3 regions of the Lysinibacillus sp. fls2-241-R2A-57 genome follow, and region 3 is predicted to be linked to each of the others. Evidence: riboswitches for the same ligand, from Rfam matches in the RefSeq annotation. Region 3 holds a riboswitch; each other region holds the start of a gene.

What was found. A riboswitch is a leader RNA that binds a small molecule or an ion and turns the genes downstream of it on or off. The one in region 3 is predicted to bind lysine.
Positions count from the first base shown of each region.
Region 1: another riboswitch for lysine. It lies ahead of QRN68_RS10785 (transporter substrate-binding domain-containing protein); the one in region 3 lies ahead of QRN68_RS05020 (amino acid permease).
Region 2: another riboswitch for lysine. It lies ahead of QRN68_RS06855 (aspartate kinase); the one in region 3 lies ahead of QRN68_RS05020 (amino acid permease).

Region 1 is NZ_JARVRU010000050.1:8,535-13,728, forward strand. Features, by position in the region: gene QRN68_RS10765 (toxic anion resistance protein) at 1-227, shown strand, start outside; gene QRN68_RS10770 (DUF6501 family protein) at 286-483, opposite strand; gene QRN68_RS10775 (amino acid ABC transporter ATP-binding protein) at 788-1,519, opposite strand; gene QRN68_RS10780 (amino acid ABC transporter permease) at 1,532-2,257, opposite strand; gene QRN68_RS10785 (transporter substrate-binding domain-containing protein) at 2,416-3,270, opposite strand; lysine riboswitch at 3,387-3,573, opposite strand; gene QRN68_RS10790 (hypothetical protein) at 4,090-4,629, shown strand; gene odhB (2-oxoglutarate dehydrogenase complex dihydrolipoyllysine-residue succinyltransferase) at 4,574-5,194, opposite strand, start outside.
Region 2 is NZ_JARVRU010000032.1:92,415-97,608, forward strand. Features, by position in the region: gene QRN68_RS06850 (methyl-accepting chemotaxis protein) at 1-905, opposite strand, end outside; gene QRN68_RS06855 (aspartate kinase) at 1,037-2,263, opposite strand; lysine riboswitch at 2,562-2,740, opposite strand; gene uvrC (excinuclease ABC subunit UvrC) at 2,956-4,746, opposite strand; gene trxA (thioredoxin) at 4,859-5,170, opposite strand.
Region 3 is NZ_JARVRU010000026.1:4,829-10,022, reverse strand. Features, by position in the region: gene QRN68_RS05030 (serine hydrolase domain-containing protein) at 1-469, opposite strand, end outside; gene QRN68_RS05025 (hypothetical protein) at 824-952, shown strand; gene QRN68_RS05020 (amino acid permease) at 1,068-2,531, opposite strand; lysine riboswitch at 2,617-2,794, opposite strand; gene QRN68_RS05015 (CynX/NimT family MFS transporter) at 2,946-4,178, shown strand; gene QRN68_RS05010 (nitric oxide synthase oxygenase) at 4,210-5,194, opposite strand, start outside.

The DNA of each region.
Region 1 (5,194 bases), on a different contig from region 3:
TATCCATGAACATGGACCATCAATATGCACAGCTAGAGGAGCGATTATCTCGCACGAATGATCGGTTTGCAAGCCCCTCTTTTGAACAGCAAGTATCGAAATTCAAAGAAACACAGCATGAGCTTCAAACGGCTATCAAAGATGTCTTTGCCTTACATACAGCTACAGAACAGGAAAAACAGCATTTACAAGATGTAGCTGATTTAAAGGGTTATACAAGAGACTGATTCTGTTTTTTCAATGAACAAGGGTGGTTCAGAAATCATCTGAACCACCCTTGTATTTTCATTCAAAATAATCTTTATAGTAGCCACCAATTTTACCAGTGTTATCAATAATAAAAACGAATTCTTCTGTTTCATTTTTTACATCATATTGTTTCCCTACTGTTAATACGTTTGATACTAAATATTTTGATGCATTTGTATGCTTACAAGTGACAGCGCGTAGTGTTGGTGCATCTTTCCATTTTAAATGTAACATAATCTCTCTACCTCTCTTTACTAGCATGAAGCTAATGTCTACTGCTTATTTTATAATATTTTAGATGTTTTGTGGAGAAAAAAACCATAGAAGATCATATTTTCTCCGTAAAAGTCTATTTTCTTATCTATTTCTATACTTAAATTTTAACTTCGAGGTGTTATTATGAGCTTTGGTGGTGTACCACAATGGTTTTTCATCCTTGCTGTAGCATTTGCAATTTGCTTTGTTATATATGCAGAGTGGAATTCTAGAAAATAAGTGAATCCATCTATGTGGACTCACTTTTTTAGTTGTGCTGAATTTATTTTAAAGTACGTTTTAAAAACTCTTTTGTTCGTTCATGCTGTGGGTTTATTAAAACCTGTGATGGTGGTCCCTCCTCTACGATAACACCTTTATCCATAAATACAACGCGATCCGCTACCTCTTTGGCAAACTCCATTTCATGTGTAACAATTAACATCGTATTTCCGGCATCCGCTAGCTGTCGCATTACCTTCAACACTTCGCCAACCATTTCTGGGTCAAGGGCTGACGTCGGTTCATCAAACAGCATTACATCTGGATTCATTGATAATGCTCGCGCAATCGCTACACGCTGTTTTTGACCGCCAGATAGCTGCCGTGGCTTCGCATTGACATATTGGTCCATGCCTACAATTTGCAAATATTTCAAAGCAACTTCTTCGGCTTCTGCCTTTGAACGCTTTAAAACTTTCATTTGGCCTACAGTGCAATTTTTTAGCACATTATGATTGTTGAATAAGTTGAATTGCTGGAATACCATACCTAAATGTGTACGATATTCTTGAATATTATGCTTTTCGTCTAAAATATTTTCACCTTTGTAAATAATTTGACCACCACTTGGCGTTTCCAGTAAATTAATGCAGCGTAGTAGTGTTGATTTACCAGATCCTGAAGAACCGATAAGGCAGACAACCTCGCCCTTTTCTACTTGAAAATTTACATCCTTTAACACTTGGTTACGCCCAAATGATTTACTTAAATGCTCTATTTTAATAACCGTCATTTGTCCGTCCCCCTATATGGCTTCTTTCTGTTCTTTTTGATAGGCATCTGGTCCATCCAATCGTTTTTCTACATATAGTAAAATTCTTGATGCGGTAAATGTCATGATGAAATAAAGGACACAAGCTACAAAGAATGATTCAAAATAGCGGAAATTATTACCTGCAATCGATTTTGTTTGGAAGAATAATTCAGTAACCCCGATAACGTTTAAAACTGCTGTATCTTTAATATTCATAATTAATTGATTACCTGTTGCAGGCAATACATTTCGCGCAACTTGTGGTAGTACAACATGCAGCATAATTTGGAAATGATTCATCCCAATTGCCGAAGCGGCCTCGTATTGTCCTTTATCAATTGACACAATACCACCACGCACAATTTCCGCCATATAAGCACCTGTGTTTAGTGACACGACCAAAATACCTGCTGTAATAAAATGCATATCAATGCCAAATGCTATATCTAATCCGTAAAATACAACCATTGCTTGTACAATCATTGGTGTACCACGGAAGAATTCGACATAGCATGTTAGTAAAAAATTAAAGAGCTTTAAACTATAGAATTTTACACCCTTTTTACGAACCTTGATGGTATGCATAATTCCAATGAAAAATCCGATAAGTGCACCAATAATTGTACTACTAATTGAAATAAGTAATGTATAATACGCACCTCGTAAAAACATTTGCCAGTTGTTCTCAACAATAGAAATAATCCATTCAAGACTCATGATGTTCCTCCTAACAACGTCGTGTTGCTTGCTCGTTCCAGTATTCTATTGGAGCATTTGTTTCTTTTAGTTTATGAAACTTTTAGCTATGACATTATCATTATTTTAAGAGATTCTTATGATAATGCACGGACTGTCAGGCAGCCCGTGCATTTATATTATTGTGCTGCTGGTTGTTTTTGAATTGCTTCTTCCATAATTTTTTGGCGATCATCTTCAGAAATACCTTTTAGGATTTCATTGATTTTTTCCATATTTGCATCATCTTTACGTAAACCAACTGCAATAGATGTGTTTGAAATATCTGTTTTGAATCCTTTTTCAAACTTTACATATGTGAATTTATCGTTCGCTGCAGCAGCGGAAATCCCTTCTGGACGCTCAGCTACATAGCCGTCAATTTTTCCAGCCTCTAATGCTACACGCATTGCTGGGAAACTATCCATCGCTGTTTCTTTTTGTACATCTTTAATCTGATCAATCACATTATAGTTAGATGTATTTAATTGAGATGTGATTTTAGCTCCTGAAAAATCTTGGATTGATTTTGCCTTTTCATACTTGCTACCTTTTTTAATGACCATAACAAAATCAGAAGTATAGTAGTTTTCAGTGAAATCAATTGTTTGCTTACGCTCATCAGTAGGTGACATTCCAGCAACGATTGCATCAATTTTATTTGATTGCAGTGCTGGTACTAAACCATCCCACTCCATTTTCACAATTACTAATTCTTTTCCTAAGCCTTCAGCGATTTTTTTCGCCATTTGCACATCATAGCCGCCTGCATATTCAGCATTATCGGCAATTTTTACTGCGCCATTTGCATCATCTTGCTGCGTCCAGTTAAATGGAGCATAGCCCGCTTCCATCCCAACACGGAATTCACCACCTCCACCTTTATCGGCACCAGCATCACCTGTTGCCTCATTCTTTTTGTCTTTAGCGCCACAAGCGGCCAACACAATTACAGTCATTACAGATAGCATTAATAACAACCATTTCCTTTTCATGTAAAACTCCCCTTTTCTGTTAAAAAATAAGACAACTATACAAAAAAAGACCTAAGCATTGAACTTAGGTTTACCTTTAATTGATAGTTGCCCAAATCCTCACTATAATTTCCATGTTACGAGATAGCACAACCTAGTAAACCTGGAAAGAAATTTACTAGGACAGTCCTGCACTTATTCACTGCAGACCCAGCATAAAAGTACGAGCTCCTTTTATACTTCGGCGATAGTTCCTTCTCCATTGCGTCTTCGCTTGCTTTTACTCAACAATGAACTAATAAATACCGCGCCTCTACCTCACTATAGAACAAATGTGAGGTTTGTTTATTTAATTGATATATAGATACTACAATAAAAGTAAGTTAATCGTCAAGATAATTTTATTATTATTCTGACTGTTTACAATATTAGGTTTTTAACCTTATTAAATCCATTACATTCGCACAATTGCCAAGGTGACAATCGTTTTTTTCAGTTGCGTTGATTAACCATTATTATACATTCTAATTAATTAGAAGAGGTTAATTTCCGCTACGGACTACTAGCTTTCCTGTGGGAGTTGAGTAGCCCTAAGCTACAATCAGTTAAAATAGTAAAATAGTAATGCATAAGCAAAATAGCAACAAAAAAATCCTTTTATCGCTCAATAATAAACCTATTCTCCTAATCAACACGCCTGTTTTATTTATTTTATTTATTAGTAAATCCGCAAATATTTAATACTCAACTAGTATTTTGTAATCCAAAAGATACTATTAATCAGTAATGATAATATCCTTTGCACTATAATTTTTTTTTACTGAAGCATATCGTAAAGGTTTGGGGAACCTATCCGTCGCTTCGTTTGCTTTATCCGTCGCTCTGGCTCTTCTTTCCGTCGCTTTGATTCCTATTCGTCACTCTGGCATTTCTATCCGTCGTTTTGATTGTTTTATCCGTCGCTGCGGCTCTTCTTTCCGTCGCTTCAGTTTCTATCCGTCGCTCCAGCTTTTCTTTCCGTCGCTTCGATTGCTTTATCCGTCACTCCAGCTCTTCTATCCGTCGCTCTTGCTTTTCTATCCGTCACTTTGTTTTCTTTCCGTCGTTCTGGCTCTTCTTTCCGTCGTTTCGGTTCCTATCCGTCGCTTCGATTACTTTATCCGTCACTCTGGTTCTTCTTTCCGTCGCTTCGATTGCTTTATCCGTCGCTCTGGCTCTTCTTTCCGTCGTTCTGAATGCTCTATCCGTCGCATCCTTAAATATTTTCATAAAAAGCAAAAAACCCTGCGAAACAATGTTCGCAGGGTTTTAATAAACTCAGGAATTAAGAATTTAATAATAAATCTTCTGGGTTTTCTAGAAGTTCTTTTACAGTTTTAAGGAAGCCTACAGAATCTTTACCATCGATAATACGGTGGTCATAAGAAAGTGCTAAGTACATCATTGGGCGAATTTCTACTTCACCATTCACTTCAACTGGACGTTTTTTGATCGTGTGCATACCTAGGATACCAGCTTGTGTACCATTCATGATAGGTGTAGACATTAATGAACCGAATACCCCACCGTTTGTAATTGTGAATGAGCCACCTTGAAGATCTGCTAAACCTAATTTTTTATCGCGTGCTTTTTTAGCTAGGTCTGCAATTGAATCTTCAATTTCAGCAAAGTTTTTGCGGTCAGCGTCACGTACAACTGGTACTACTAAACCTTCTTCTGTTGATACAGCTACACCGATATCGAAGAAGTTGTTTAAGTGAATTTCATCACCAGCGATTTGTGCGTTCACATATGGGTATTTTTTAAGTGCTGCAACTACAGCTTTAGTGAAGAATGACATGAAACCAAGTTTAGAACCAGTTGACTCGAAGAATTGGTCTTTTTTACGAGAACGTAATGCCATAACGTTTGTCATATCTACTTCGTTAAATGTTGTTAACATTGC
Region 2 (5,194 bases), on a different contig from region 3:
GTCGGTACGATAGCTTTTAGCATTTCAGATACTTGATTCTGTACAATTTCTGAAAAGTCACTTGTATGTGATAATTCAGTCAGCGTCACCGCTAAACTGTCTACAGCTACTACGTTTTCCTCTGATGCAGCTGTCATTTGATGAATTCCGTGTGCAACTTCTTCAAAATTTTTACTTGTTACTGTCAGATTAGTAATATTGCCTTTCATGATACTTAAAAAATCAGTAAAGTAATGTTCAACTTGTTCAATATTTTCTAATGTGTTATGTAATTGCCTATCGATGACTGATCGAATCTTCGTCATTTCTTGCAATGAATCTTTCGAGCTATTAGCTAACTTTCCTACCTCCAACGCGACAACATTAAAGCCCTTCCCATGTTCACCAGCACGTGCAGCTTCAATTGAGGCATTTAAGGCTAGTAGTTGTGTTTGATCGGCAATCCCGGTTACACTTTTACTAATATCATTCATTTTACTCATTTCATTATTCAGCTGTTTTGTTGAATGAGCTCCTTTAGCTAACAGCTCCTGAACCATTTCACCTTTCGTAATGGATGATTCCATTTCGTCTACAAGTAGTAACGAATGCTGTTTTATTTCTTGAATATTTGCATTAACATTTTGCTCAACAGCCAGCATCTCTTCTGTATTTGACGACATTTCTTCAGTCATTGCTGAAATATCTCCTACACTTGCTGAGACACTTTGAACCTTTAAAATCGTTTGAAAATTAATTAACTCCATATGCGCTAGTACAAAATCTAAAATCGCATTTTTCACATCAACGCTTTCCTGCTCAAGTTCCAATTGTAGAATTCGTTTTTTTAATATTTGTATTTCAAAATCGTTGTGTTTCTCAACGCCTTCATTAATTGGCTTTTGAAATAAACCTAATAATGCCATACAAATTCCCACCTTTTCCTTGGTAAAACATGTAATTACACTTTATTATACAACAATAGTAATATATAAAATATTAAATTTATATAAAGAAAAAATAGGATGTACCTTTTACCGACACATCCTATTCATTATTATATGTAAAGCGCATGTTCTAAATTGAATTCATCGTGTAATGCATTTGCTGCACGAATCATTTCGTCTTGAGGTACAACAACAGACACTTTTATTTCAGATGTACTTACCATTTTTACCGGGATACTTTCACGACGTAAACGATCAAACATACGGGCAGCAACGCCTGGATTAGATGCCATACCTGATCCAATAATAGAAACTTTCGCTAAGCCGATTTCGAAATCAGCAAAACTAAATCCTAGTGATAGTTTACTATCTTCTAAGACCCGTAATGCTTCTGCAAACTCCTCTTTTGAAATGGTAAATGATACAGTCGGCTTTAATCCATCTATTATTGCTTGCACGATTATATCGACGTTTATGCGATTTTCTGCAAGTATTGTGAACATATCTGCTAACGAAGCATCAGAATAAGCATCATAACCAACTGTTAAACGAATAACATCTGACTCATAGGCAACACCACGTACAATTAAATTTTTCTCCATCTCAACTTCCTCCTTCAATAAAGTTCCTACTGTATCGATTACACTCGACCGAATAATAACTGGCATTTGAAACTTCTTTGCTAACTCTACAGCTCGCGGATGTAAAATTCGTGATCCTAAATTTGATAGCTCTAGCATCTCGTCATAGGAAATTTCTTTTAGCTTTTGTGCTCTAGCTACATGACTTGGATCAGCTGTATAGACACCATCCACATTTGTGTAAATATCTACGCGCTCTGCCTCCAACGCTGCCGCAATAGCTACAGCCGTCGTTTCCGCTCCACCTTTACCAAGCGTCGTAATATTCTGTGAATAATTGATGCCTTGTACCCCAGTAATTACAACAATTTGTCCTTGTGCAAAGTGTTCCTCAATACGACTTACATCAAGATAATCTATACGTGCATTACCATGCATATCATCCGTTTGAATACCCGCTTGCCATCCTGTTAATGACACTGCACTGTATCCTTCTTCCTGCAAAGCAATTGCCACTAACGCACTTGATAGTTGTGAGCTTGTCGAAAGTAATACATCTAGTTCACGCTTAGACGCATTATCTGATAGATCACGAGCCATCTTTGCTAATTCTTTCGTCATATTCGCCATCGCCGCTGTTACAACGACAACATCATACCCTCTTTCTCTTTCAGCTAGCGCCCTTTTCGCAACATTTTGAATGTGCTCTGTCGATGCTAATGCAGCACTACCAAATTTCATCACAATTCTCGCCATCTTTACCATTCTCCTTCGTTTTTAATCATTTCGCTGATTATAAAGTAGCTTACTTTTGCGGCTCCTCACCCAAATATGTACTTGACTGTACATTCCACTCACGGAGAACGCTCTCCGCATGTATCTTTGCTCTCGGGGGCTACTCCGTTGAGCATGGTTTATGGCCCACAATCATACAGAAAAATCTTTTGACATCATCCCTTTATCGGAATAACTTGTTATCTTCAGAAAGCTAAAAAGGCAGCTCTCACATAACGTGAAAGCTGCCTATAACATGTACAATAAAAGTAACTTGCGCATGTGTGATAGCTCTCCGAAACGATTAGAATCGACAGTCTTACATCTCTTAAATGTAAAACCAGCACAGCATCGGAAACAACGATGCTCCACTTCGGCAAGCTCCCCTTTTGTACATTTTCACTGGACTTGTTCGTCCTCGAATGTACTACTCTTGAACCTTGCACCTCTATCATCACTAAATAGTGAATGTATTTAATTGAACCTTATAGTTTATGGATAAATAGAAACTACAAAAAACTAAGGCTCCGTACATAACATTGCTATATTAAGGAGCAATGTTATATACAACCTTAGCATACGTCTAATCCTTTGACAATGTCTCTTATTGAAAATCAACTCGCCTTGGCGTAATTGCGTCCGGATTTTGAATTGTGCCCGCGCAATTCATTCCTTCAGAGGTGGGTGTTTTCTGCAGAATGAAAATAGGCGTAAATATTGCTAGCTAGATTAGCAGGCATACCGGCTTCCTGTAACGCCAACTCACTTGCCTCACGAATTTTTTTGACAGAGCCAAAATGCTTAAGTAATTGCTGTTTTCGCTTTGGACCAATGCCCTCTATATGATCGAGAACAGATTGAATGGCATGCTTCTCGTGCTGTTGTCGTAAGAAGGTAATGGCGAAGCGGTGTACTTCGTCTTGAATTCGTTGCAGTAAATAAAATCCATCACTTGTGCGCTTTAACTCAATTACTTCAGGTGGGTCACCAAATAAAAGCTGTGACGTATTATGCTTGTCATCTTTTGCTAATCCAGCAATTGGAATGACTAGGCCGAGTTCATCTTCTAATACTTCGCGCGCAACTTCCATCTGCCCCTTCCCACCATCGATTAGTACTAAATCTGGCAAAGGTAGACCTTCCTTTAATACTCGTGTATACCGACGACGTATTACTTCTTGCATTGCCCCATAATCATCGTGCTTGGCAGCTGTGCGTGTTTTGTATTTTCGATACTCCTTCTTTGATGGCTTCCCATCGATAAATACAACCATTGCAGATACAGCATCTGTTCCATGCATATGACTATTATCGAAAGCTTCTATCCGTAAAGGTGTAGAAATACCCATAGCTTCACCTAGTGCCTCACACGCTCCTATCGTTCGTTCTTCCTGACGTTCAATAAGCTGGAACTTTGCTGCTACAGCAATTTCAGCATTTTTAATCGCTAATTCGACAAGTTCTTTTTTTTGCCCACGTTTTGGTGTCAACACCCGAACATCAAGTAATTCCGTTAGAATATCCGCATCAATAGATTGTGGGATAAAAATCTCCTTAGGCTTAATGTGCTCTAACTTCTCGTAAAATCGGCCAACGAACGTTAAAAATTCCTCTTCTGCCTCTTGATAAATTGGGAAAATCGAAACATCTCGTTCAATGAGCTTTCCTTGACGAACAAAGAAAACTTGCACACACATCCAGCCCTTCTCGACTGCATAGCCAAATACATCGCGGTTCGTAGTATCACTTGATACGATTTTTTGCTTTTGCATGACAGTGTCAATATGAGCAATTTGATCGCGAAACTCTTTTGCACGCTCAAACTCTAAATTTTCTGCAGCTGCAAGCATCTTTCCCTCGAGCTCCTTTTTGACCGCCTCAACACCACCATTCAAAAATTTCGTCATATCCTCAATCATTTCATGGTAAATTTGAGCATCAATATCTTTTACGCAAGGTGCTAGGCATTGTCCCATGTGATAATACAAACAAACCTTGGAAGGTAGTTGCACACATTTTCGAAGCGGATATAAACGATCAAGCAGCTTTTTCGTTTCACTAGCTGCATATGCATTCGGATATGGACCAAAATATTTCGCCTTATCTTTTTTCACTTTTCGCGTCGTAATAAGTCGTGGATGTTTTTCATTTGTAATTTTAAGATACGGATACGTTTTATCATCCGTCAGCATAATATTATATTTCGGATCGTGTAGTTTAATAAGATTAAGCTCTAATATTAAAGCTTCTATATTAGAGGATGTCACAATGTACTCAAAATCTTCTATTTCGCTTACAAGTCTCTGTGTTTTCCCTTCATGCGTACCAGTAAAATACGAGCGCACTCGATTTTTCAGCACTTTTGCTTTCCCAACATAAATAATTGTTCCTTGCCGATCCTTCATCAAATAGCAGCCAGGCTGATCTGGTAAAATTTCAAGCTTTCGTTTAATTAAATCATTCATCGCCTACCAGCCCTCCCTCTTGTTAAAACTAGCGTTCGCTTTTTCTCTTTATTATATAACGAAAAAAAGCCGAGCACATCTATAGATGGCTCGACTTTTCTTTTCTTATAAATTAAGCATGTTTTGCGATAAATGCTTCTAACGCTTCTTTAGGTTGGAAACCAACAGTTTTGTCTACTAATTCACCATCTTTGAATAATAGCAATGATGGGATAGACATAATTTGGTACTCTGCTGCAGTACCTTGGTTGTTATCTACATCTACTTTTACGATTTTAGCCGCACTACCTGCAGCGTCCATTTCCTCAAGAACTGGCCCAATCATTTTACAAGGTCCGCACCAAGCAGCCCAGAAGTCTACTAGTACTAACCCTTCTTTAATATCATCTTGGAAAGTTGCATCTGTTGCATGTACAATTGCCATTTGAAATCCTCCTTAAACTTACTA
Region 3 (5,194 bases):
CTTGCTGCAATATAGCAGATAGTATATGGGAGCAACCCGAGTTATAATTCATATGCGAACCAACTGGATGCACCATCGGACGATCTATTATAAATTTTACTATATCAGAATGAAATACCATAGGAGCAAAACTATTCCATTCACCAAATTCCGGGAAATCTAACCCCTCCGTCATTGTTAAAAGGTGATATATTGTCATATCCATTTTACGTTTATCACCTTGCCGTTCGAATAGTTCAGGAAAAAAAGAATGGACAGGTATATGAACAGATTCTATATATTTTTGATCTATTGCAATGCCAAATAAGATGGAAAGAATACTCTTTGTGCAAGAATTAATTTTATGAAGTTTCTGTTGTTGTTTCTTGTTTTTATAGTATTGAAATATCGTTTTGCCATGACTATTAATCAAGAAAGTATTAATCTTTTCTTTTTTTAATCTGTTTTGTAAAAATGGATAGTCTATCATCTTTCCCCCTCTTATTATTAGTCTTCTCCTATTGGGTTTTTACGTGCAATTTTGCTGCCCGTTTATACTGAATAAATTATTTAAAATTTGCCTCCTTACCAAAAATTGCGGATGCCTTTTGTTAAAATATATGCTCTGTATATTAGTTGATCTTCGTTCCGACTGGGCGACTCTTTGGGGATTAGCGTCACAGATGAGACCATGGAGCGAGCAGGTAGAGGAACGAAGGCTAAAAACATCACATCCTGTGATAACGCCTTCGTGACCTACATCGTGTAGGCCCAAGCGGCTCATCGGACGCCCCTAGGAAGCTTTGCTCTGTGCGAAAGCGAAGTGCTAACGTAGCGGCGGCAATTGTTTTATCTGCGCGAAAGCGTAGCGGCAACAACAACAACAACAACAACAACAAATGTTTTCTGTCGCGAAAGCGAAGCGACAGCAACAAAGCGCCCAGTCGGAACGGAAATCAACCACACGCTATGATGATTAGTCTATAATTTACCATATGACATGTTTTCGTTTTATAGATATTTTGCAAAATAGTAAAAAAAGCTGTTCCATAAACCATCATTCAATGGATTATAGAACAGCTTTAATATTAGTCTTCCACCTTTAAATCACATTCTTCAAGTGGGAGCATTTTTGTTTTATGCTTGATTTTATAGCCAAGCCATAACAGTAAGAACAGTGGAATACCAATGTATGAAACAACGACTCCGTACCAATCAATTTTATCACCCATAAAGGCCGTGTAGTTTTGACCGATAACAACAATCATACAAACTGTAAAGGCAAATAGCGGACCGAATGGAAATAGCTTCGCTTTATATGGCAGCAATTTCGGATCCAAGCCTTGTACCTCGAACGCTCGACGGAAACGATAATGGCTAAATGCAATTCCTAGCCAAGCAATGAAGCCAGACATCCCAGAGGCATTTAGAAGCCACATATAGACTACACCATCACCAAAGAATGAAGCTAAAAATGCTAAGGAACCTACAGCTAATGTCGCCAATAATGCGTAAATCGGAATACCTCGACGGCTTAGTTTAGCGAAAAATTTTGGTGCATGTCCATCTACTGCTAATTGCCAAAGCATACGAGAAGATGCATAGAGCCCTGAATTCCCTGCTGACAGCATAGCCGTTAAAATGACGGCATTCATCAATGAAGCAGCAAACGCAATTCCTAAACGGTCGAATACTAGTGTAAATGGTGATACAGCGATATCTTCAGACAACAAACGTTCGTCTGTAAATGGAATTAACATCCCAATTGCAGCAATTGCTAAAATATAAAATAACAGAATTCGCCAAAAAACTGACTTAACAGCTTTCGGAATATTTTTACCAGGATCATCCGTTTCTCCTGCTGTTATTCCAAGTAGCTCTGTCCCCTGGAACGAGAATCCCGCTGCTAAGAAAATACCAAATGTAGCAAAGAAGCCACCGTGGAATGGTCCATCACTAATAAAGAAATTCGTAAAGCCTACAGGAGCTTGCCCACCTATAATACCAAAAATCATTAAGAAACTGGTGATAATAAAAACGATTACAGTTACAACCTTAATCATTGCAAACCAATATTCACTTTCACCGTAGCTTTTTACCGATAATAGATTGAACATTAAAACTACAGCGATAAATAAAGCAGTCCAAAGTGCTGATGAGCTATCTGGGAACCAATATTTCATAATTAACGATACAGCTGAAATTTCTGCCGCAATGGTAATCGCCCAGTTGTACCAGTAGTTCCAGCCAAGTGCAAAGCCTAATGCCGGATCTACAAATTTTGTAGCATACGTACTAAATGAGCCCGATGATGGCATATAAGCTGCCATTTCGCCTAAGCTCGTCATTAAAAAGTACACCATAACACCGATTAATGCATAGGCGAGCAGTGCACCGCCAGGGCCTGCTTGTGCAATGGCACCACCACTAGCTAAAAACAATCCTGTACCGATTGTACCGCCTAATGAAATCATAGTAATATGACGGCTTTTTAATTCTTTTTTCAACTTCGGCGCTTTATGGCCGAGCTGATTCACTTTTATTTCACTCACGATATAGCTTCCTTCCTTCTTTAAGAGGCAAAAAAAATGCCATCACATGAACGTAGTGATGGCTAAGTTAATCCTCAGTTCTTTCAAAAACGATAGCTCAACACGTTGTTCCAAACGTGACAGTTCTGTTCCTTTCGGAGACAGCCCCAGCATGAGGTTTTCAAGTCCCCTCACACTTCGGCGATATTTCCTTTCAACTAATTTCTCTAATGCTTGTCATTTCCATTAGTATACTCTTAAATAACGCGACCTCTACCTCAATGCAAACTTGAGGCATATAATTATTAAATTTATGATGTGTACTAGTTTAACATACGACCTTTGACATTTCAATAACCTGATTAATGTTCTGTATTTTACGAATTTTCAACCATTTTAAATAATTTGATAAAGTGGTATAGTAGTTCAATTATAATCGTTCTTACAGGGGGGATCAATTTGACTACTGATGAACATTCCAATACTTATCCTAGCAAGAAAATTAGCTGGAGAGGAACAACCTTATTACTAGTTATCGGCGTAATTTGTATTGCCTCTACATTACGGATGCCGCTAACTGTTGTTGGGCCTATTATTTCCTTTATCCGTGAAGATCTCGGCATATCCAATGTACTAGCGGGTTTTCTAACAACTATCCCATTACTAGCATTCGCCATCATATCACCATTTGCTCCAAATGTCGCACGTAAATTCGGGCTAGAATTAACATTATTTTTATCAACTATTCTTTTAGCATTAGGGATTGTACTACGATCCCTTGGCACAACTGCTTTACTCGTGTCTGGAACTGTACTAATTGGTATAGCTATTTCATTCGGTAACGTACTTATTCCAGGATTACTTAAATTGAAGTTTCCCTATCACGTAGGTTTACTTATGGCATTTTTCACAATGTCGATGAATTTGACAGCTGGGCTAGGTGCTGGCATCAGCTATCCTATTGCCATTTCACCACTTGGCTGGCAAGGTGCACTAGCTATCGCGCTTGTTCTTGTGGTGTTAACCATTTTAATTTGGATTCCACAGTTGAAATTTAATAAGCCTGAACTGCCTTTTAAGACTATGAAAGAACGTACACCTTTATGGAAATCACCTGTTACTTGGGCTGTAACAGGCGCTATGGGATTACAATCATTATTATTCTATACAACTGCTGCTTGGATTCCTGAAATATACATTGCGCAAGGATTAGCCGCTGATCGTGCAGGCTGGATGTTTTCCATCATGCAATTTTCACAAGTCCCAATGGCTTTAGCTGTGCCTATTATTGCAAGTAAAATGACGTCTCAACGGCCCCTTGTAATAATGTTTACGTCATTTTACATAGTTGGCTTTATTGGAGTAGTAATGGAATGGACAAGCCTCGCAGTACTGTGGATGGTGCTACTAGGCTTAGCAGGGGGTGCTTCATTCGCATTAGCGATGATGTTCTTTACACTACGTACCCGTACAGCCTTTGAAGCAGCTGATTTATCAGGCTTTGCACAATCCTTAGGATACTTATTTGCCGCAACCGGTCCAATCCTATTTGGATATTTGCACGATTTATTCGGCGGCTGGAACATCGCTGGCTGGCTCTTTGTTGTCGTAGCATTGATACTGTTCTTATGTTCTTTTAGGGCTTCTAAAAATGAATATGTGAATTAAAAAAAGCAGCTCATATGCTGCCTTTTTTCGATTAATAAGGTGGTTTCTGATAAAAATAGTTCGGTGTATTGTAAGCATTAACAAAAGGCTTATGGTAAATATGAGTTGTAGCTGGCGAAAGAGGTGGAATCAACCACGCCCAATTGCCTGTAACCTCACGATCTGCTGCTGCTTCCGCTTCCTCAAACAATTTAAATTGCTGAGCTGCAGTATGATGATCTACAATGCTCACACCATCTTCTTTAAATGAATGCAATACCGCAATATTGAGCTCAACTAGTGCCCGATCACGCCATAGAGAAGCCTGTTTTGTTGTATCGAGGTTAAAAATTTCTGCTATAGCAGGCAACATATTATAACGCTCATGATCTGCTAAATTACGTGCCCCGATTTCTGTGCCCATATACCAGCCATTAAATGGAGCTGCCTGAAAATCAATACCCGCCATTTGGAAGCGCATGCTCGAAATAATTGGCACTGCATACCATTTTAACCCTAGCTTCTCGACTTGAGGAGCTTCAGGGTGACGAATCGGAACCTCGAGTACATATTCATCAGGGATTGCAAACACTTGCGGCTCTCTTCCATCTACCTGTACAACAAGCGGAAGCACATCAAATGCTGTTTTTCCGCCTTGCCAGCCAAGTGATTCACATATTTTTGTGAACTCTACGGAATGTTGATCACCAATGATCCCAGATTCCGTTTCATAGCCCGCATAACGGATTAGCTGGTGATTCCATATACGCACTCGCCCTGGTGCAAAAACGGTGATTGTTGGACGAATTTTCCCGTCATTTGTTGCATATTGAATATGCTCAAGTAAAGCATTGAACACAGCCTCTTCCGTTAGCGTATCTCTGGCATCTCTAACATGCAATGATTGCCAAAACAAACGGCCAATACACTTATTACTATTGCGCCATGCCACTCGTGCACCAAAGGTTAACTCCTCCGTCGTCGGTATATATTCTCCTGCTATTTTAATTTGCTGTAATTTATTTTCTAGCCATGTT